One region of the Salinicoccus bachuensis genome, then DNA from elsewhere that is predicted to be linked to it. Evidence: riboswitches for the same ligand, from Rfam matches in the RefSeq annotation. Region 1 holds a riboswitch; the other holds the start of a gene.

Region 1 (7,965 bases):
GGGCGAAAGCAGGCCGTTGATATGCTTCAGGCAGGTGGTCTTTCCTGCACCACTGGGGCCGACGAAGGTTGTGATGCGCCCCTCGTTAAAATGACCGGTGATATTATGTAGAATGCCATTATGGCTGACATTTTTGAATTCGATTATAGTCATGGAAATGTGCTCCTTATACATTAGAGTGGTCGACAGCTGATCCCGCCCGTGGTCGTTGACATGATAATGCAGTCATGCACCTCCATAGCGTATGGCTGCCTCCTGCATGCCCAGTTACCATCTTATACGAACTTTCCCACAGCTGCAAAGTGGGCGGTAACACTATTTATAATTATTATAAATAAGAGTATAACATAAATTATAATTATTAAAAATAATGAATTTTACATATTCCCTGCCGCGCTGTATTTATACAAATGGCTGCCTGAATTATGTTACAATAAAGTAAGGTGATTTCTATGATTTATATTGGACTGACAGGTTGGGGGGATCATGATGATCTATATACCGACCTTGCAAATAAAAAGGATAAGCTGCCGGCCTATGCCTCCCATTTCCCGATTGTTGAACTGGATGCAACGTACTATGCCATCCAGCGTACTTCAACGGTTGAGAAGTGGTGCAATGAAACCCCGGATAAATTCAAATTCGTCGTCAAGGCCCACCAATATATGACGGGGCACAGCGACTACCGCGACCACTATGACTCCATCAGGGATGTCTTCAGTGCCTTCCGCGATATGCTGCGCCCGATGGAGAAGGCGGGGAAGCTCGGGTTCGTCCTGTTGCAGTTTCCCCCGTGGTTCGACTGTACACATAAGAATATACGCTATGTAAAATATGCGAAGGAACAGCTTGAGCCATACAAGGTGGCGGTCGAGTTCAGGAACCAGACGTGGTTCGAGGCGCGGTACCGTGAGGAGACGCTGTCATTCCTTGATGCCAACGGCATGATCCACAGCATCTGTGACGAGCCCCAGGCCGGGATGGGGAGCATCCCGTTCGTCAACCGGGTGACGGACCGGACGGCATTCATCAGGCTGCATGGACGCAACGTGCATGGCTGGACCCAGAAGGATCGTACCAGCCAGGAGTGGCGGAATGTCAGGTACCTGTACGATTATAATGAAATAGAGCTTGAGTGGCTGAAGAAGCAGGTCGAAATCCTCAAGCATAAGACGAAGGACATCTACATCGTTTTCAACAACAATTCCGGCGGACATGCCGCTGGCAATGCACAGGATTTCATGGCAATGATGGATATCCGGTATGAAGGGCTTTCCCCGAAACAGCTGAAGTTGTTCTAGCTGGAGTGGGGGGAAGAAGATTTCTGATGCATAATTACAGCCAGGAACTCCTGGTCTTCCAAAGGAGCCACGCTTATGGAATATATCATCCTTATATTGATCGGGCTTGCCGCTTCTGCCCTTGGAGCGCTTGTCGGTATCGGCGGGGGCGTCATCATCGTCCCGCTGCTCATATTCTTCGGCATCAACCTGGGTATTCTGGACCGCATCACACCGCAGAGCGCAGTCGGTACTTCAAGCATCATCCTGATTGTCATCGGATTGTCCGCAATGATCTCATATGGACGAAGCAACCAGGTGGACTGGAAGAACGGCAGGCTGTTCCTGCTCGGCATCATGCCGGGTGCCTTCATCGGATCCTATGCCAGCCGCTTCTTCACAATCGACAGCTTCAACCTGTATTTCGGCATCTTCCTCATATTTCTAAGTGCCCTGCTCATCATCAGGGACAGGATAAAGCCCATTTCCATCTTTCAAAACGAGCGCTATATGGAGCCCCATGTGGATAATATGGGGGAGGTCCACCACTATGGATTCCCGGCCTATATCGCCATCATATCCACATTCGTGGTCGGCTTTTTCACCGGTCTTTTCGGCATCGGTGGCGGCGCACTGATGACGCCGCTCATGTTGCTTGTGTTCCGCATGCCGGCGACCATAGCGATCGGCACGAGCATGATGATGGTCTTCTTTTCCGGTTCGGCCGCAGCCGTGGGCCATATGCTGCAGGGCAATGTGGACTTCTGGTATGCACTCTTCATCGTGCCCGCCGCCTTCATTGGGGCCAAGATCGGCGTAATGGCCAACCACCGCTTCAATTCCGATTCGCTCGTTGTCGTGCTGCGCACAGTCCTTCTGCTGCTCGGCGTATACATGATTCTACAGACCATCATTTAGAGGTGATTCGATGGAAGTGAAGCTATTCCATACAAATGACATACACAGTCATCTGTATAACTATCTGAAGATAAAAGATTTTCTCCACAACAAGAAGCGGCAATACAAACAGAATATGATGTATGTCGATCTCGGAGACCACGCAGACCGCTCCCATCCCTACACGGAAGCGACGCTCGGGAAGGGAAACGTGGAAATTCTCAACGAGGCCGGCTGCGAGGTGGCCACAATCGGCAACAACGAAGGCATCACCCTTCAGAAGGAAGACCTGAAGGAATTGTACGACGACGCCGATTTCGATGTCATCTGTGCCAACCTCCGTGAGGTGGGCAGCACGTCCCCATACTTCAAACCCTATGTCATCAAGGAGGTGGAGGGCATCAGGTTCGGCTTCATCGCCGCGACGGTGGAGTTCACCCCCTTCTACAAGGCACTGGGCTGGGAAGTGTCGGATGCTTTCGAATGGATTCTGAAAGCCATAAGGGAGATCAATACAGAGGTCGACTGCATCGTCATGATGAGCCATCTCGGACGTTATGATGACGAGTCGCTCGCAATGATGTTCCCTGAAATAGATGTCATATTGAGTTCGCACACCCACCACTACTTCGAAGAGGGGGAGTGGGTCGGAGATACCCTGCTTGCGGCTGCCGGACGGTTCGGCGACTACGTCGGGGAAGTGACGCTGGAGTTTGAAGGGCATTCCCTCATCCGGAAACATGCGCGCATCTATGATACCGACCTCCTGTCGAGCAGCGATGACCATTATTATGAAATCGGCCGGGACATGATGTCGACAGTCGTCAAGGATGAGGCGCCGCCGATCGGACGGACCCTCTATTCCACCAGCCAGTTCATCGTGACACTGGCACGCATGGTAAGGCTGTTCACGGACAGTGATGCGAGCCTGCTCCACACGGGGCTCATTGCGAAGCCTTTCGAAGGCGGCGCCCTGACGGAATACGACCTGCACAAGGTGCTGCCGCATGCGATCAATACGGTCCAGATTGAATTGACCGGGCGTGAACTGAAGGAAGTCTTCAACCAGGCGTCAAAGCATGAGTTCAAGGATGACATCGTCCGGGGCCTCGGTTTCAGAGGGGATATATTCGGCTGTTTCGTCACGGACAATATCGGCTATATCCAGTCGGAGCGCGAATACTACATCAATGGCGAACGTATCGATGACCGGCGGCACTATAAGCTCGGCACACTGGACATGTACACTTTCGGCAGGATATTCCCGCAGTTCAGGTATTCGAAGAAAGTCTACAAGATGCCGGAGTTTCTGCGGGATATCGTCAAGATGTACCGTACGGAATTATAGTTGAAAAGTGCGCAATCTATGCTATAATATTCTATGACAATTGAAGAACGGAAAGTAGAGGTCGCAACGGCCATGAGTACAGGAGGGAGCAGGCATGCTTTGAACTTCTGGAAAGGGGCAGTTGCCGAAGGATGCACCCGGCGGGGTGCCATTCTGGGACCAGGTCGAAGAGGCCGGGTACTGTCATTACGATGATGCGCTACATATTGGTGATGGACGTCACGGTGGCTGAATCTGTAATGCTGCTGTGACGTCTTTTTATGATCTAAATAGTTTCTCAGGAGGATATATATGGAAAGTATACTGAACTGGGAGTACATCTCCCTCGTCCCGCCGCTTCTTACACTGCTGCTGGTGGTGCTGACACGCAAAGTGGGCATCAGCCTTGGTGTCGGGATCATCACTTCGGCGTTTGTCGTAGCGGGCGCGGACATAATGGAAACGCTGGGAATGATTTGGAACAGCTTCGCGATCATTTTCGTGGATGGGGGATCCATCAATACATGGAATGCATTCATCCTCATCTTCCTCAGTCTGCTCGGCATCATGACGGCATTCATCAACATGTCGGGCGGGGCCAGGGCCTTCACCGCCTGGGCACTGACGAAGGTGAAATCCCGGCGGGGTGCGAACATGGCAACCGCACTGCTCGGCATCATCGTCTTCATTGATGATTACTTCAGTGCATTGATCGTCGGCCAGGTGGCAAAGCCGCTTACGGACAAATATAACGTCTCCCGGGCAAAGCTTGCCTATCTGATCGATACGACGGCATCACCGATTTCCGTCATCGCCCCGATTTCAAGCTGGGGCGCAGGCATCATGGGGCTGGTGGCACCATTGATTGCCGCAGCGGGCATGGTGGCGGTTACGCCATTCCAGGCATTCGTCTATATGATTCCGATGAACTTCTACGTACTGACTGCGGTGGCGATGATGTTCATCGTCATCCTGACACGTTTCGACATCGGACCGATGCGCAAGCACGAATCCCTCGCCATCAATGAGGGACAGGTCGTCGGGGACACGCGTGAAGTGCCCGGCGAGACGGACGAGGAGCTCCCCGTCCATCAGCAGGGTTCTGCCAAAGCGCTCATCGTGCCGATTCTGGGTCTCGCCATCACGGTCATCGTGGCGATGTTCGTCACAGGTGCAATGACGGGCGGTTCGTTCGACATCTTCAGCATCTTCGAAAATACGCTGGTTACGCATTCCCTCGTCATCGGGGGAATCGTCGGCCTGGTGCTGAGCCTGTTCTACTTCTTCAAATATACACGCAAGGACAGCGACTTCGGCAAGACGGAAATCTGGCTGGGTGTGAAGACCGGCTTCATGGCAATGTTCCCGGCAATCCTTGTGCTGACTCTGGCATGGATGATCGGGGATCTGATCGGCCAGCTCGGCACCGGCGAACTGCTCGGTGCGATGGTCGAGAATTCGAACATGCCGACAGGTCTGCTGCTTGCAGTCGTCTTTGCGGTCGCCTGTCTGATGGCGTTGGCAACGGGGACAAGCTGGGGTTCGTTCGGCATCCTGATCCCGATCACGGGTGAAATCATGATCTCACTCGATGCGACGGACCTGCTGCTGCCAAGCATCGCAGCGGTACTCGCCGGCGCAGTGTTCGGCGACCACTGTTCACCGATTTCGGACTCGACGATCCTGTCATCCACCGGTGCGGGGTGCAACCACATCGTCCATGTCATGACCCAGCTGCCATATGCGGTCGGTTCTGCGCTGATTGCGCTGGTCGGCTACCTGGTCCTCGGGCTGACATCGAGTCTCCTGCTCGCCCTTCTGACACTGCTGGTGCTCATCATTATTGTCGTAGTCGTCTCCAAGGTCGTCTATACTCCAATCGCCAAAGAAAGTACAGAATCATAGAGCAGAAAAGCTCCCACCTCAGGATGGGAGCTTTTTAATATGCAATAGCCCACATATTGGAACATTTTTTTATTTTTGACACTTTATTCGAATAATTATGATAATATGAACATGATATTCAATTCATAAGGAGGGCATTATAAGTGGCTACAAAAAATGAAGAGATCCTGAGAAAACCTGATTGGTTGAAGATCAAGCTGAACACCAATAAAAACTATACCGGCCTGAAGAAAATGATGCGTGAGAAGAACCTACATACAGTATGTGAAGAGGCAAAGTGCCCGAACATACACGAATGCTGGGCGGAACGCCGCACTGCCACATTCATGATCCTGGGTGCGATCTGCACCCGTGCCTGCAGATTCTGTGCAGTCAAGACAGGACTGCCGAATGAACTGGATTGGGACGAGCCGAACCGCGTGGCGGAATCTGTGCAGATGATGAACCTGAAGCATGTCGTCATCACGGCAGTCGCAAGGGATGACCTGAAGGACGGCGGCTCAAGGGTTTATGCGGAGACGGTAAGGAAAGTCCGCGAGGAGAATCCATTTACGACAATCGAAGTATTGCCATCGGACATGGGTGGGGAGTATGATAACCTCAGGACACTGATGGATGCCAAGCCTGATATTCTGAACCATAACATTGAGACGGTGGAGCGCCTGACGCCAAGAGTCCGTGCAAAGGCGAAATACCATCGGACGCTTGAACTGCTCAGGCGTTCAAAAGAGATGTATCCGGATATTCCGACCAAATCGAGCATCATGGTCGGCCTTGGCGAGACGGTCGAGGAACTCCACCAGACGATGGACGACCTTCGTGCGAATGATGTCGACATACTGACGATCGGCCAGTACCTGCAGCCTTCAAGGAAGCACCTCAAAGTCCAGAAGTACTATACGCCGCTTGAATTCGGCAAACTGAGGAAAGTGGCGATGGAAAAAGGCTTCAAGCACTGTGAAGCCGGGCCGATGGTCCGTTCAAGCTATCATGCCGATGAGCAGGTGAACGAAGCTGCCAAGGCAAGGCAGGCCAAAGGTGATGAACTATTGAAAGGTGAGTAGTACTATGATTACGATAGATCATATGCATTTTGAACTGGTTGAAGATTACCGGGATGCTTTTGATGAAGAACAATTTAAAAAGAAGTATAGCGAAGTGCTCAATAAATATGATTATATCGTTGGAGATATCGGCTATGAGAAGCTGAGGCTGACCGGCTTCTACCGGGATGGCAAATCCAAGGTGGAACGGGACAAGAAGTACAGTGCCATACAGGACTACCTCTATGAGTACTGCAACTTCGGCTGTGCCTACTTCGTATTGCGCAAAATCCCGAAATCGGAAATGAAGGCGGGGCAGGAAGCGGATGAAGAAAGCACAAGCACCGGAACTTCACCCGAGGGACAGGGCCCGGGGCCGGAACCACAGAAGAACAAGACGCTCGCCGCCCATCAGCCTGTGGACGGGGAATGAGGAAAAGCCTGCTCCCCGATTCGGGGGAGCAGGCTTCATTCTTATCCACACATATTTTCTTCAGACGATGATTTCCGAGAGGAACGCCTCCACTTCCGAAGCTTCCTCGTCGGTGTACCCCAGTATATGGGCGATATATCCTTCCTCTTCGAGATCATCCGGGCCGATGATGCCGAACCGGTTGCCCTGTGTGTTCAGGACCAGGCTTTTGCCGAAATAGCGGTCCGTCTGGATGATGGCCAGATCGTACCGCCCATGTTCGCCCACAAAGCTGACATAGCGGGTATAGGTATCTTCTGATTCATCGTAAAGAAAGAAGTCGATCAAAGGGTTCCCCTCCAGTTCAAGTGTACTGGAATTATGCTATCATATTATTGGGAGAGTTACAAAAGAACTATTATGGGAGTGTCGATGGATGTATTTTGTAGACAAGGATATACTGCTTGAACGATTGGACTATATAGAGGACCTTGCAGCCGATTTCGACAGGAAGGAAGGGCTTGCGCTCGAGCGCACATGCCATATGCTGATTGAAGCGGTGGTCGATGTCGGCAACATGATCATCGATGCTTTCATCCTGCGCGATCCGGGAAGCTACCAGGATGTCATGGACATCATGGAAAATGAGGGTGCGATCCCGCCGGAGGATAACGGGCATTTCCGCGAAACATTCAGATGGCGGAGCGAACTGACACGCAACTATACGCAGCTGGACCACCGGGCGATGAAGGAGAGTTTCCAGAAGCATCTGCCGGCATACAGGGATTTCAAAGGCAATGTCTTCGCCTTCTTTGAAAATGAGGGACAGGCGATCACTGCGTTCGGGGGAGATCAGCATGAAGTATGAAGGCTACCTGATCGACCTTGACGGCACGATGTACAGTGGGAACACCGTTATAGACGGGGCCATCGACTTCATCGACCGGTTGAACCAAAATGGCATCCCGTATGTTTTCCTGACCAACAATGCCACAAAAACACAGTGGGAAGCGGCACAGAAGCTGATCGACATGGGGTTTGACATCCATCCGGAAACACTCTATACATCAGCGATGGCAACGGCCGCCTACCTCGAAACGG
Region 2 (7,965 bases), 970 kb from region 1:
TTTTCTGTCTATTGTGAGTGTGCCACCCATTCCATCCACTTCCTTCTTATATTTCTTCCATCAGCGCTTCATAATAATCTGCCACTTTCACCAGCACTGCTTCGTCGAGATCGAATGTCGATGTATGCAGGCTGCTTGTAAATCCCTTTTCTTCATTCCGGCTCCCGAAAAATATGAAATACGAAGGAGCGATCCGGTCGTAGAAACTGAAGTCCTCACCGAACAGGTAAGGCTTGTCACTGTCGATGATATTGATATTGATGGAGGCCAGCGCCGCCTCCACGGACTGTCTCAGTGAAGCTGCGTTCATTACAGGCGGATACCCTTCATTGAAGGTGACCTCCACCTCGGAACTGAACAGCTCTGTGGCTGTACGGGCCAATGTTTTCATCCGTTCCTTTATCGTTTCAAGATCTTCCATCTCATAAGTCCGTATCGTACCTTCGAGATACCCCTTGCTTGCAACGGTGTTGATCGCTTCACCGGCATTCAGATTTCCGATATGGATGATATTGCGGTTCAATCCATTGAGGTGGAAGTGCTGGAGCTGTGTCAGCTGCGTTGTGATGTGAAGCAGGGTTTCTATCGCTGATATGCCATCATGCTTCGCCGCCACATGGGCCGACTTTCCATCGACGTAGAATCGGAATTCGGTTGCGCTTGCAGTGATTTCACCGTCCCGAAGCACCACTTTGCCTTCGTCTTCATTGGGCATCATATGGACGCCGAACACCGCTTCAATATCCTCATCAGGATCCCAGGCATCGATGAGCTGGTTGGCACCTGCCGCCGTCTCTTCGGAAGGTTGGAAAATGAATATGACATTGTGCTTCAGCTCTCCTGCGTCATGCAAAGTTTTACAGCGTTTTGCGAAAAGCATCAAGGCTGCCGTATGGCCATCGTGTCCACACGCATGCATGGCATGGTCTTTTGTACTGCGGTAGGGTACATCATTCTCCTCTTGTATCGGCAGGGCATCTATATCCGCCCTGAAGGCGATGGTCCTGTCGGAATTCCCCGACAGATGAGCAACGGCCCCTGTTTCAAGAGGCCGTTCAAAAGGAATATCCATCTGCTGCAGAAACCCGAGGATGTATTCTGTCGTCTCGAATTCCTGCATGCTTGTTTCAGGATGCTGATGCAGCACCCGTCTGTGCTCAGTCACAAATTCAATATCAGTCATTAAGCTTCCTCAGCGCTGAAACGATTTCCCTCTTGGAGCTGTCCACATCCTGGGACTGCTTGATCACTTTTGCAGGTGTACCTGCTACAACCGCCCCCGCTGGAACATCATCCGTAACAATTGCTCCCGCTGCTACAATCGCGCCTTTTCCGACCCTCACACCTTCAAGGATAACGGCATTTGCACCGATCAGGACATCATCCTCTATGACTACCGGGGAAGCACTTGGCGGCTCGATGACACCGGCGAGTACCGAACCTGCGCCCACATGGACGTTCTTGCCTGTGACAGCACGTCCGCCGAGGGATGCGTTCATATCTATCATTGTACCTTCGCCGACGATTGCACCAATATTGATCGTAGCACCCATCATAACGACTGCACCATCTTCAATTACGGCATTCTCACGGATGAACGCGCCCGGTTCTATGCGTGCATTCGTTTCTGAAAGATCTTTCAACGGAATTGCAGAGTTTCTTCTGTCCATTTCAACTTCGATATCTGTGATGATATCCTTGTTGTATTCTTCGAATGCTTTCCAATCCGCCAGATCTGCAAAGATCGTTTTGGAAGTTTCACTGCCGAACACTTTGAGTGTATCCGGGAATTCCACACCTTCAAAGTTTCCGTTGACGTATACTTTCACCGGTGTCACCTTGTGTGCATTACTGATGTACTGGATGATTTCTTCTGCTGTAAAGTTTTCCATTCTACTATCTCTCCTCGAATAAATTATTGTAGTCGTAAAAGCCATTCGGACGATTGACCAGAACATTTGCAGCTTTCAGTGCACCATTCGCAAATATTTCCTTGGATTGTGCCTGATGGGTGATCTCGATGACTTCGTCATCTTTAGCAAATATAACATCATGTGTACCTACAATGGAACCGCCCCTGATCGCACTGATGCCAATCTCTTCCTTCTTCCTTTTTTCATGGATATTGGACCTGTCATAGACCGGATAGCTGTTTTCACGGTGATCCAGAGCGGTATCGAGCAATTTTACGAGTGTCCCGCTTGGTGCATCGACTTTCTTATTATGATGGCGTTCCACCATCTCCAGATCGAACTCATCCAGCATCGTCAATGCCTTCTTGAGCAGCGTATTCACTACATGTACGCCATAGCTCATGTTGGCACTGAAGAACACCGGCAATGATTCGCTTTTTTCCTTGAGTAGAGATACGATCTCTTCCTTCTGTCCTGTCGTAGCGATTACAAGAGGAGTTTTCACCTCATCCTCAAGCAGGGGCAGAAGGAGGTCCGGATGCGAGAAATCGATTGCGACATCCGCTTCTGCTGCATCAATCGTGTCGAATGCAGGGTAGGGGGCGTCCTTGCCGCTGCCTGCAATGATTCCAACTATTTCATGCCCCTCTTCTTCGGCAAGTCTTGCTGTAATTTTGTTCATTGTGCCGTAGCCTATGAGGAGGATCTTCATACGAGGGAGCCCTCCTTGAAGTTTCTCAGCGTCTGGACCACTTCATTCAACACTTCCTCTTCAAGAGGAACAAGTGGCAGTCTGAGTTCATAATTGCCGAACCCGAGTTCACTCGTCATCGCTTTTACAGGGATCGGATTGACATCCACCTGTACGGCTCTGATCATCGGCATCAATGCATCGAACTGCTCTTTTGAATCTTTGCTGTCATTCTTTATGCTTTCATAGACTTCCTGAAGCTCACCTGGAATGATGTTTCCTACGACCGAAATCAGACCTTTTCCACCCAGCTTGCAGAAGTCATGCATATTGTCATCATTTCCACTGTACAGGATGAAATTCTGGTCTGCAGTCAGTTCGAGTACTTCTTCAGTATATCCAAGATCGCCTACAGCATCCTTCAGCGCCGCAATATTCGGGTGTCTGCTCAATTCTGCGACCGTTTCCGGTTCAATGGTCATGCCTGTTCTTCCCGGCACGTTGTACAGGACGACCGGAAGATCCGTGCTGTCTGCAATCTTTGTGAAGTGCTGATAGAGGCCGCGCTGGTTGCTTTTGTTGTAGTAGGGGGTGATGAGCATCAGTGCATCCGCTCCGATTTCTGCTGCATACTTGGACAGCTCTATGCTGGCACGTGTCGAGTTTGTTCCTGTACCGGCGATGACCGGGATCCTGCCGTCAACCGTGTCCACACCGACTTTCAGCAGTTCGCGTGCTTCATCGGAAGCCAGTGTAGGGGATTCGCCGGTTGTACCATTTACAATGATCGCCTGGGCATTGTTTTCAATCAGATACTCGATATGCTTCCTGAACGCATCATAATCCACTTCATCATTCGTAAGAGGGGTTGTAATCGCTACGCCAATACCTTCAAAAATAATATCACTATCCATTTTGAACACTCTCCGTTTCCATCATCATTTTTAGGATCTGTACCGTATTCTGCGCTGCGCCTTTTAGAAGATTATCTGCTGTACACCATATATGGAACGTATTGTCGAGCGACTCGTCCTTCCGGATGCGGCCGACGAATACTTCACTTTTTCCTGTGCTCTCAAGAGGAGTCGGGTACTCATTGTTCTCTGGATTGTCCACCAGTTTGATATGGGGGATGCCCTTGAAGACTTCACGCACCTCTTCGACAGTAGCATCCCTATCAAGGGTGACATTGATCTGAACGGCATGGCTGTTTGTGACAGGCACCCTGACACAGGTCGCCGTCACAGCGAGGTCAGGCTGACTCAGAATCTTTTGTGTTTCATCAATCATTTTTCTTTCCTCTTTTGTATAGCCATCTTCAAGGAAGACGTCTATATGGGGAAGTACATTGTCATGGATGGGATGCGGGTAGGTTGTCGGTGCCTCTCCCTTTGCACCTTCTTCAAGGTCGCGCAGACCGCCGACACCTGAACCGGATACTGCCTGGTATGTTGTATAATGGACCCTTTTGAGTCCGAATTTTTCCTTCAGTGGCTGAAGGGCGACAACAGACTGGATTGTGGAGCAGTTCGGATTTGCAATGATCCGGCGATCAAGTGCCGGCCTGTTGATTTCCGGCACGATCAGATCGATATCTTCATGCATCCGCCACTGGCTTGAATTGTCTATCACGATGGCGCCGCCTTCTTCAAAGAGTGGAGCGAATTGCTTGCTTGTGCCGCCACCGGCACTCATGATGACATAATCGAAGCCTTCCTTCGTCGCTTCCTCCGTCAGTTCCCGGACTGTATACGTCCGACCCTGCACCTGGACCTCCTTGCCCGCAGACCGGGGAGAGGAGAAGAGTACAAGCTCATCCGCTGCTATCTCATACTGCTCGAACATTTCAATCATCTTGCTTCCGACGACACCTGTCGCTCCAACTATTGCTACCTTTACCATAATGATTTCCTCCTGATTTTATAGATTGAATTTTGTCGCCAGTACTTCCACTGCCTGCCTGTCCTTTTCACTGTCCACAACATAGGAAATGCTGATTTCCGAAGTTGTGGTCTGATAGAACATGATGCCCGCTGCCTGAAGTGCCATGAAGGCCTTGGAGGCAACACCAGTCATATCGCGCATTCCGGAACCGATGATCGAGACTTTCGAATGGTTGGTCCTTACATCGAGCACCATATCCGGGTGCAGACGTTCGACCGCTTCGAATATCTCATCTAGTCGATAGGATTCGTTTCCTTTGACTGTAAAGGACAACTGGAAGCCTTCACTGTTCACGACCTGCGAGATCATATCGATATTGATGTCATGGGCTTCGAACTTTTCAAACAGATCGAAGATGAGCGTGGATTCCCGTTCGGGTTCATATAGTGTGACATGGATGATGTCACTGTCCAGCGCCACACCGGTTACTGCTTTTCTTTCAAGAACTTGTGTCTCTTCCATGATCCATGTTCCTTTCTCATCTGATAGTGTCCGTCCCAAATAAAGGGGAATCGAATGATTCTTCGCGATCTCTATGCATCGTGTTTCAAGGACGCCTGCACCGAGTGCACTCATTTCCATCATTTCATCATACGTAATTTCATATATTCTTCCTGCTTCTCCATATACACGCGGGTCTGTGGCATAGACACCATTCACATCCGTATATATTTCACATGGCATGTTGCAGCGTGCCGCTATGGCCACTGCCGTCGTATCGGATCCTCCGCGTCCAAGCGTGGTGATCTCCATATTGTCGTTGATGCCCTGAAATCCGGCTATGGCGATGACATCATGGGTTTCCAAAGCGGCTTCCAGGTGATGCTGATCAATATCCGCAATCCTGCTTTTCATGTGGCCGCCAAATGTCTTTATGCCTGCCTGGTAGCCTGTCATCGCCTTTGTCCGTATGCCAAGATCTTCAAGGACGATCGAGAGGTAGGAGATGGTCTGCTGCTCTCCTGTAGTCAGCAGCAGTGCCACATGGTCCTCCTTCGGAGTGGAGGAGAGGCTGTTTGCATTCAACAGAAGTTCATCTGTTGTGCCGCCCATTGCACTGACTACGACAATCAGCTTTTCTCCCCGGGAAACCCTTGATTTCAATTCATTCGCAATCTCTTTTATCTTGTCGAAATCCCCAACTGATGTTCCGCCAAATTTCAAAACGCTCGTTTCCATATGTCCTCCTGTAGGGAAGCACTCACTCAAACTAAAAAAACAAGCCCGGCGGAATGCCGGACTTGTTCTGATCTATACACAAGTGATGCACTCCATTATTGTAAAAATAATGACAGACCTGTAGCTCTTAACCCTCAGATCCAATGACTTGCCGCTGCAACGGCAGGCCATTTCGGCATCGCACCCTTTCACACACTTAAAGTTCGCAGACTTTATGTTAAGTGGCTACTCATGATTGATGCGCCTCATCCAACTGATATTTAATTTTATAAATGCCATTATACATACATAAATCATGCATGTAAACTATTTTTTTAAAAATATATGCAATTGTCTATAAATTACGATTTTATAAGGCCTTGATCCTTCAGATACTCCTCGTAGGTGGACTCCTTGACGATGGCACCGGAATTCTTCAGATCAATCACCTTGTTTGTGATCGTGTTGATGAACTCAAAGTCATGGGAAGTGAATATGATCGAGCCTTTGAAGTCTTTGAGACCGTCATTCACTGCAGTGATGCTTTCCAGGTCGAGGTGGTTGGTCGGCTCATCGAGCAGGATGACATTCGCTTTTGACAGCATCATCTTCGACAGCATTGCACGGACTTTTTCCCCACCTGACAATACGCTTGCCTTCTTTTTGGCTTCTTCGCCGCTGAACAGCATTCTTCCAAGGAATCCTCTCAGGAAGGTTTCCGTCTGTTCTTCAGGTGGCGCATACTGGCGCAGCCAGTCGACAAGGTTCGTATTGACGCCTTCGAAATATTCCGAGTTGTCTTTCGGCATATAGCTCTGGCTTGTCGTCACTCCCCATTTGACTTCGCCCGCGTCCGGGGTGATTTCACCAGCCAGGATGCGGAGGAGGGTAGTCCGCGCGATTTCAGAGGAGCCGATCAGGACCGCCTTGTCATATGGATCCAGCGTAAAGCTTACGTCGTCCAGCACTTTATTCCCATCCACACTGTGCGTCAGCCCTTTGACATAGAGCAGATCGTTGCCGATTTCTCGGTCCGGTGTGAATTTCACGAAAGGATACTTCCTGGACGATGGCTTGATGTCCTCGAGTTCGATCTTCTCAAGCGTCTTCTTACGGCTCGTCGCCTGCTTGGATTTGGAGGCATTCGCACTGAAGCGTGCAACGAAATCCTTCAGTTCCTTTATCTTCTCTTCCTTCTTCTTGTTCTGGTCCTGGGCCATCTGCTGGGCCAGCTGGCTGGATTGGTACCAGAAGTCATAGTTGCCTACATACAACTGTATTTTTCCGAAGTCGAGGTCGGCAATATGTGTGCACACATTATTCAGGAAATGGCGGTCGTGGGAAACCACGATAACAGTATTGTCGAAATTAATCAGGAATTCTTCAAGCCATTGGATCGCTTCTATATCGAGGCCGTTGGTCGGCTCATCGAGGAGCAGTACATCAGGGTTGCCGAACAGGCTTTGTGCAAGCAGAACTTTGACTTTCTGGTTGTTTTCAAGTTCTGACATGTTCTTGTCGACCAGGCTTGAATCTATGCCCAGACCATGCAATAGGCTTTCAGCATCGGATTCGGCCGTCCAGCCGCCCATTTCTCCATATTCACCTTCGAGTTCAGCAGCACGTATGCCATCCTCATCTGAAAAATCGGGCTTCATATATATTTCATTCTTTTCATTCATGACTTCCCACAGCTTTGCGTGGCCCATCATTACGACATCCAGGACGCGATACTCTTCATATCCGAAATGGTCCTGCTTAAGGACGGCCAGACGCTCATCCTTCCCCATGCTCACATGGCCGGTCTGAGCCTCCATTTCTCCTGAGAGTATTTTGAGGAACGTCGACTTGCCGGCACCATTTGCGCCGATCAGCCCGTAGCAATTCCCCGGGGTGAACTTTATATTTACATCTTCAAACAGTTTGCGGTCGCCAAACCTCAGACCAACATCTATAACCTGTAGCATAGGCATTCTCCTTTAGTATATTCTTAAGCGATGATAACACATTTATGGTACCATTGAAATATAATTCTAGGAGGGCGGATACCAATGAAGCACGAATTGCGCCGATTTTCCAGTATAATGGATGACAGTCGTCGTACCGTATTTTTCACTGGTGCAGGGGTGTCGGTAAAAAGCGGCATCCCCGATTTCAGAAGTATGGGTGGCCTGTTCGATGAAATCAGCAGGGCAGGCCATTCGCCGGAATATCTTTTGAGCAGGGCACACCTTGAGGATGAACCGGAAAGTTTCATCC

What was found. Region 1 has a riboswitch for lysine ahead of RQP18_RS02545 (Na+/H+ antiporter NhaC family protein). Riboswitches for the same ligand answer to the same signal wherever they lie in the genome.
Region 2: it holds a riboswitch for lysine, as region 1 does, so the genes downstream of both, RQP18_RS07345 (aspartate kinase) here and RQP18_RS02545 (Na+/H+ antiporter NhaC family protein) in region 1, are expected to answer to the same signal.

What each region holds. Positions count from the first base shown of each region.
Region 1 is NZ_CP138333.2:484,085-492,049, forward strand. Features, by position in the region: gene RQP18_RS02525 (ABC transporter ATP-binding protein) at 1-153, opposite strand, end outside; gene RQP18_RS02530 (DUF72 domain-containing protein) at 453-1,301, shown strand; gene RQP18_RS02535 (sulfite exporter TauE/SafE family protein) at 1,377-2,198, shown strand; gene RQP18_RS02540 (bifunctional metallophosphatase/5'-nucleotidase) at 2,209-3,525, shown strand; lysine riboswitch at 3,573-3,735, shown strand; gene RQP18_RS02545 (Na+/H+ antiporter NhaC family protein) at 3,817-5,409, shown strand; gene lipA (lipoyl synthase) at 5,553-6,473, shown strand; gene RQP18_RS02555 (YutD family protein) at 6,478-6,885, shown strand; gene RQP18_RS02560 (DUF3055 domain-containing protein) at 6,946-7,212, opposite strand; gene RQP18_RS02565 (DUF86 domain-containing protein) at 7,301-7,732, shown strand; gene RQP18_RS02570 (TIGR01457 family HAD-type hydrolase) at 7,722-7,965, shown strand, end outside.
Region 2 is NZ_CP138333.2:1,450,113-1,458,077, forward strand. Features, by position in the region: gene RQP18_RS07315 (alanine racemase) at 1-30, opposite strand, end outside; gene RQP18_RS07320 (M20 metallopeptidase family protein) at 47-1,183, opposite strand; gene dapD (2,3,4,5-tetrahydropyridine-2,6-dicarboxylate N-acetyltransferase) at 1,176-1,892, opposite strand; gene dapB (4-hydroxy-tetrahydrodipicolinate reductase) at 1,897-2,625, opposite strand; gene dapA (4-hydroxy-tetrahydrodipicolinate synthase) at 2,622-3,518, opposite strand; gene RQP18_RS07340 (aspartate-semialdehyde dehydrogenase) at 3,511-4,506, opposite strand; gene RQP18_RS07345 (aspartate kinase) at 4,525-5,727, opposite strand; lysine riboswitch at 5,805-5,984, opposite strand; gene RQP18_RS07350 (ABC-F family ATP-binding cassette domain-containing protein) at 6,069-7,673, opposite strand; gene RQP18_RS07355 (NAD-dependent protein deacylase) at 7,758-7,965, shown strand, end outside.